DNA from 2 places in the Pseudomonas vranovensis genome. Region 1 is predicted to be linked to the other one. Evidence: predicted binding sites of a transcription regulator. Region 1 holds the regulator's gene; the other holds the start of a gene.
What was found. Region 1 encodes FliA, which starts transcription of late flagellar genes. Its sites were predicted from a motif close to CTAAAGTTTNNNNNNNNNNNGCCGNTAA; they were not measured.

Region 1 (3,411 bases):
TGATCTCTACCACAGCCACGGCAAGCGTGTTGGCTGAGGTGATTGTGAAGACGTTGCAAAGTATCTGCATTGATGGTCTGCCATGCATTTTTCAGGTGTTGAAAGCGCAGCCGGCTATGTGGCCTCGGTCTAAGCAAGACAAGGTATTGAACAAACATGGGTAGCATGCATCCCGTACAGGTAATCGCCGTAACAGGCGGTAAAGGTGGCGTCGGCAAGACCAATGTGTCGGTGAACCTGTCGTTGGCGTTGGCAGAGCTTGGCCGTCGGGTCATGCTGCTGGACGCCGACCTGGGCCTGGCCAATGTCGACGTCCTGCTGGGGCTTACTCCCAAGCGGACCCTGGCTGACGTCATCGAAGGCCGCTGTGAATTGCGCGACGTGCTGTTGCAGGGGCCGGGCGGTGTGCGCATCGTACCGGCCGCCTCTGGCACACAGAGCATGGTGCACCTGGCACCGGCACAGCACGCAGGCCTGATCCAGGCGTTCAGCGAACTGGGTGACAACCTCGATGTGTTGGTGATCGACACCGCTGCGGGTATCGGTGACTCGGTGGTCAGTTTTGTCCGCGCCGCGCAGGAAGTGCTGCTGGTGGTGTGCGACGAGCCGACCTCGATCACCGACGCCTACGCGCTGATCAAGCTGCTCAATCGCGATTACGGCATGAACCGTTTCCGCGTGCTGGCCAATATGGCGCAGAGTCCGCAGGAAGGTCGCAACCTGTTCGCCAAGTTGACCAAGGTCACGGATCGCTTCCTGGACGTGGCCCTACAATACGTCGGCGCCGTTCCGTACGACGAATGCGTGCGCAAGGCGGTGCAAAAGCAGCGTGCGGTCTATGAAGCCTTCCCGCGTTCCAAGTGCGCGCTGGCATTCAAGGCCATTGCCCAGAAAGTCGACACCTGGCCGTTGCCGGCCAACCCGCGGGGTCACCTGGAGTTTTTCGTCGAGCGCCTGGTGCAGCCGACGAGCGCGGGCCCTGTGCTATGAGCGCCAGCGGATATCGGATGTACAGCAAGGCATCGCGAGATGCCCAGTATGAGTTGATCGAGCGTTATGCGCCGTTGGTCAAGCGCATCGCCTATCACCTGCTGGCGCGTCTGCCGGCCAGTGTGCAGGTGGAGGATCTGATCCAGGCCGGCATGATCGGCCTGCTCGAGGTGTCCAACAAGTACGACGCCAGTAAGGGTGCCAGTTTCGAGACCTACGCCGGCATCCGAATCCGCGGCGCAATGTTGGACGAAGTGCGTAAAGGGGACTGGGCGCCACGTTCGGTTCACCGCAACACCCGTATGGTCAGCGACGCGATTCGCGCAATTGAAGCAAAAACCGGTCGTGACGCTAAAGATCACGAGGTTGCTGCCGAACTTCAATTGAGTCTCGATGATTACTACGGGATCTTGAATGACACCCTGGGCAGTCGCCTGTTCAGTTTCGACGACCTGTTGCAGGACGGCGAACACGAAGGCCTGCACGAGGATGGCGCCAGTGCCCAGCTCGAGCCGTCGCGCGACCTGGAAGACGAGCGTTTCCAGGCAGCCTTGGCCGACGCCATCGCCAACCTGCCGGAACGTGAGCGTCTGGTCCTGGCCCTGTACTACGACGAAGAGCTGAACCTCAAGGAAATCGGTGAGGTCCTGGGGGTCAGCGAGTCACGTGTCAGCCAGTTGCACAGCCAGTGTGCAGCGCGTTTGCGCAGTCGCCTGGGAGAATGGCGAGCGCGTTGAACGCAGGTTCAATGCAGTCGCGAAATGTAGTGCCCGAATTGATTGAATGCGCGTTCTGCGCTGAGCGCGTTAAAGACTGCTTGGAGGTCTAATTGAACAAAGACATGAAAATCCTCATCGTCGACGATTTCTCGACGATGCGGCGGATCATCAAGAACCTGCTGCGTGACCTGGGCTTCACCAACACCCAGGAAGCTGACGACGGCAACACCGCATTGCCGATGCTCGAAAGCGGCCATTTCGACTTTCTCGTGACCGACTGGAACATGCCTGGCATGTCCGGCATCGACCTGCTGCGCAAAGTGCGCGCCGACGAGCGCCTCAAGCACCTGCCGGTGCTGATGGTCACCGCCGAGGCCAAGCGCGAGCAGATCATCGAAGCGGCCCAGGCCGGCGTCAACGGCTATGTGGTCAAGCCTTTCACGGCCCAGGTGCTGAAAGAAAAGATCGAGAAGATCTTCGAGCGCGTCAACAGCTGAAGACACGCCACGGGGGCGCTATGGAGCAAACACAAACATCCTTGGGCGAGTTCGAGTCCACGCTCAAGAAGCACGCCCAGGAGCTGGTCGACAGCCTCGAGCGAGGCAAGTTCGGCGACGCGGTACAACTGATCCATCAGCTGAACCAGACCCGTGACCGTGGCCTGTACCAGGAAGTCGGCAAGCTTACGCGCGAGCTGCACAGTGCGATCGTCAGCTTTCAGATCGACCCGCACATGCCGCAGGCCGAAGAAGTGTCGCAGATCACCGACGCGACCGAGCGCCTGTCCTACGTGGTCAAGCTGACCGAAGGCGCGGCCAACCGCACCATGGACCTGGTCGAAGCGAGTACCCCGGTACTCAATGAGCTGGGCGAAGAGGCGAGGGCGCTGAGCGTTGACTGGCAGCGCTTCATGCGTCGCGAAGTGGCGGCACCGGAGTTTCGTGAGCTGGCCAAGCGCGTCGACAGTTTCCTGACGCGCAGCGCCGAGGGCAACCGCAAGGTCGCCGGGCACCTCAACGACATTCTGCTGGCTCAGGACTACCAAGACCTGACCGGCCAGGTGATCAAGCGCGTTACTGCGCTGGTCACCGAAGTAGAAAGCAATCTGCTCAAGCTCGTGCTGATGGCCAGTCAGGTCGACCGCTTTGCCGGTATCGAACATGACCACCAGCAGCTGCGTGCTGAAAAAGATCAAGAAAAACATCCGGCCCGGGGTGAAGGTCCGCAGATTCATGCCGATAAACGTGAAGACGTTGTGTCCGGTCAGGACGATGTCGATGATCTGCTGTCCAGCCTGGGTTTTTAGGGAGCACGTTTAATGAGCTTCGGCGCCGATGAAGAAATCCTTCAGGATTTTCTGGTAGAAGCCGGCGAGATTCTTGAGCAACTGTCCGAGCAACTGGTCGAGCTGGAAAGCCGTCCGGATGATGCCGACCTGCTCAATGCGATCTTTCGCGGTTTTCACACTGTAAAAGGGGGCGCCGGCTTCCTCCAGCTCAACGAGCTGGTGGAGTGCTGCCACATCGCCGAAAACGTTTTCGACATCCTGCGCAAGGGTGAGCGGCGCGTCGATGCCGAGCTGATGGACGTGGTCCTGGAAGCCCTGGATACCGTCAACAGCATGTTCGGCCAAGTGCGTGAGCGCACCGATGTCACCCCGGCCACGCCTGAGCTGCTGGCGGCCTTGTCGCGCCTGGCCGAG
Region 2 (3,411 bases), 2.8 Mb from region 1:
TGGGTACCATGGTTGGTTGGAAGCGCGTGGTACTGACCATCGGTGAGAAGATCGGCAAGCAGGGCATGACCTATGCCCAGGGCATGTCGGCACAGATCACCGCGGCGTGTGCCATCGGCATGGCCAACATCTTCAGCCTGCCAGTGTCGACCACCCACGTATTGTCGTCGGGCGTGGCCGGTACCATGGTCGCGAACAAAAGCGGCCTGCAAGGCGGCACCGTGCGCACCATCCTGCTGGCCTGGGTACTGACCCTGCCGGCAACCGTGGGTCTGTCGGCAGCCTTGTTCTGGTTGGCGACCAAGTTCATCGTCTGAACTGTCCCGCATTGAAAAAGGCGCCTTCAAGGCGCCTTTTTCATGCCTGCGATTCAGCGCTTCTTGCTGCCGCCCAGCAACGACCCCATCAAGCCACGCACCAGCTGACGACCAAACTGGTTGGCGGCCTGACGCACCGCCGACTTGATCGCTTGCCCCGCGGCACTCTGCAGGAACTCACCGGCTTTGTCGGCCAGGCTCTCCTCTGCGGCAGCCGGCGCTTGCCCGGGTGTCGGTGCTTCGCCCTTTCGCGCGGTGAGCATTTCGTAGGCCGACTCACGGTCAACGGGTTTGTCGTAGCGCCCGCCCAGCGCAGAGGATGCAACCAACGCGGTGCGTTCGGCGGCGCTCAAGGGTCCGATCCGTGACTGCGGCGGCGCGATCAGCACCCGTTGGACCATGCCCGGCGTGCCTTTTTCCTGCAGGGTGCCCACCAGCGCTTCACCGATGCCAAGCTCGGTCAGCACACTCAAGGTGTCGAACGCAGGGTTGGGACGAAAACCCTCTGCCACGGCCCTCAACGACTTCTGCTCCTTGGCGGTGAACGCCCGCAGGCCATGCTGGACACGCAGGCCCAACTGCGCCAGGACATCATCAGGCAGGTCACTCGGCGACTGGGTGACGAAGTACACCCCGACACCTTTGGAACGGATCAGCCGCACCACCTGCTCCAGCCGGTCCTGCAAGGCCTTGGGCGTGCCGTTGAACAACAGGTGCGCTTCATCGAAGAACAATGCCAGCAATGGTTTGTCGGCATCGCCGCGCTCGGGCAGTTGCTCGAACAGTTCGGCCAGCAGCCACAGCAGGAAGGTCGCATATACCTTCGGCGCCTCATGCACCAGGCGGCTGGCATCCAGCAGGTGAATGCGCCCGCGACCATCGGCATCCGGGCGCAGGATATCTTCCAACTGCAGCGCCGGTTCGCCAAACAGCGCTTCGGCGCCCTGCTGCTCGAGGGTGGCCAGGCGCCGCAACAGCGCCTGGCTGGAGCCGGTCGTCATCAGCGCACTGTCTTCGCCCAGCAACTGCGGGTTGTCCTTCAGATGTGCCAGCAGTGCCTTGAGATCCTTGATATCAAGCAGCAGCAGACCTTCACGGTCGGCCACCTTGAAGGCGGCATAGAGCGCAGCCTGCTGGGAGTCGCTCAGTTCCAACAGGTTGCCCAGCAGCAGCGGGCCCATTTCACTGAGGGTGGTGCGCAAGGGATGGCCGGATTGGCCGTGGATATCCCACAGACTGACCGGGTATGCCTGCGGCCGGTGCTCGAGCCAGGGCATCCCGGCAATACGCTCGGCCACCTTGCCCTGCGGATTGCCCACGGCGCCCAGGCCACACAGGTCGCCTTTGACGTCGGCGGCGAACACCGCCACGCCGGCATCGCTGAAGGCCTCGGCCATGTGCTGCAGGGTCACGGTCTTGCCAGTGCCGGTGGCGCCAGCGATCAACCCATGGCGGTTGGCCAGGCGCATGGCCTGGGACACCGGTTGACCGGCAAGATCCGCGCCGAGCATGAACTGCGAAGAGTCAGGCATGTATTTTTACCCTCTGTTTAAGCTTTGGCTCGAAGCGGCCGATATCAAGTTAGCGATAGACCACCAGAAAGACAGGAATAGCCCGATAAGGAAAGGGGACCTGCACTGCTTTCAAACTGTTCTTTGTGCGAACGAACCCGGATAACAAAACCTTAGCGGACCGACACGTTATGAACAAAAGCCTCCGATTCAGCCACAAGATCCTTCTGGCCGCTTCTCTGATCGTCATGATCGCGTTCACACTCTTTACTTTGTACAACGATTTCTTGCAGCGTAATGCTATTCGCGAAGATCTGGAAAGTTATCTTGCCGAGATGGGCGACAGCACTTCGACCACTATCAAGAGCCTTTTTGATGGCCGCATCCTCCTGGTTCAAAACGTGGCACAAAACATTGCCACCTACCCCGATGCCGAACACATCGGCACGTTGCTCGGTCAGCAAGCACTGGTCTCAAGTTTTCTGACGATCTACCTGGGTGACGTCAACGGTGGTTTCACCATTCGCCCGCAAACCAAAATGCCCGATGGCTACGACCCACGCGTTCGCCCCTGGTACAAGGACGGCATGGCTGCCAACGGACCGATCCTGACTGAACCCTACATTGATGTCAGCACCGGCAAGATGGTGATATCAGTCGTCGCCACCGCCGCACGCAATGTCGGCGTGGTGGGTGGCGACCTGGCGCTGGACGGCCTGGTAGAAATCATCAACTCGCTGAATTTCGGCGGCATGGGCTACGCCTTCCTGGTCAACGAACAGGGCAAAATCCTGGTCCACCCGGACAAGGACCTGGTGATGAAGTCGCTGTCGGACCTGTTCCCGCAGAACACCCCGCGCCTGACCAAGGACCTCAGCGAAGTCCAGCTCAACGGCGAAACCCGCCTGCTGACCTTCGCCCCGGTCAAGGGCCTGCCCTCGGCCAACTGGTACATCGGCCTGTCTGTCGATAAAGACAAAGCCTATGCAATGCTCAGCGAGTTCCGCACCTCGGCGGTGATCGCCACCCTGGTGGCCGTGGCGATCATCATCGCCCTGCTCGGCCTGTTGATCCGCGTGTTGCTGCAACCGCTGCACACCATGACCCGGGCCATGGAAGACATCGCCGAAGGCGAAGGCGACCTGACCAAACGCCTGACCATCCACAACCACGACGAATTCGGCACCCTGGGCACGGCATTCAACCGCTTCGTGGAACGTATCCACGGCTCGATTCGTGAAGTGTCGTCAGCAACCGAGCAGGTCAACGAAGTCGCCCTGCGGGTGGTCAGCGCCTCCAACTCCTCGATGGTCAACTCCGACGAGCAGTCCAACCGCACCAACAGCGTGGCCGCTGCCATCAACCAGCTCGGCGCCGCCGCCCAGGAAATTGCCCACAACGCCGCGCAAGCTTCGCAGCAGGCAAGCTCTGCCCGTCACCTGGCCGAGGAAGGCCAGCAGGTGGTCGATCGCAGCATCGCGGCGATGAACCGTCTGTCGGATTTGATCTGCACCTCCAGCTCGCACATCGAGACGCTCAACAGCAAGACGGTGAACATCGGCCAAATCCTCGAAGTGATCACC

Region 2: the regulator FliA is predicted to act here: its motif matches at 1,867-1,894, upstream of ABVN19_RS01390 (methyl-accepting chemotaxis protein).

The regions. Positions count from the first base shown of each region.
Region 1 is NZ_CP159259.1:3,267,915-3,271,325, reverse strand. Features, by position in the region: gene flhF (flagellar biosynthesis protein FlhF) at 1-37, shown strand, start outside; gene fleN (flagellar synthesis regulator FleN) at 157-990, shown strand; gene fliA (RNA polymerase sigma factor FliA) at 987-1,727, shown strand; gene ABVN19_RS15205 (chemotaxis response regulator CheY) at 1,832-2,206, shown strand; gene ABVN19_RS15200 (protein phosphatase CheZ) at 2,227-3,015, shown strand; gene ABVN19_RS15195 (chemotaxis protein CheA) at 3,028-3,411, shown strand, end outside.
Region 2 is NZ_CP159259.1:286,885-290,295, reverse strand. Features, by position in the region: gene ABVN19_RS01400 (inorganic phosphate transporter) at 1-317, shown strand, start outside; gene ABVN19_RS01395 (helicase HerA-like domain-containing protein) at 371-1,849, opposite strand; gene ABVN19_RS01390 (methyl-accepting chemotaxis protein) at 2,020-3,411, shown strand, end outside.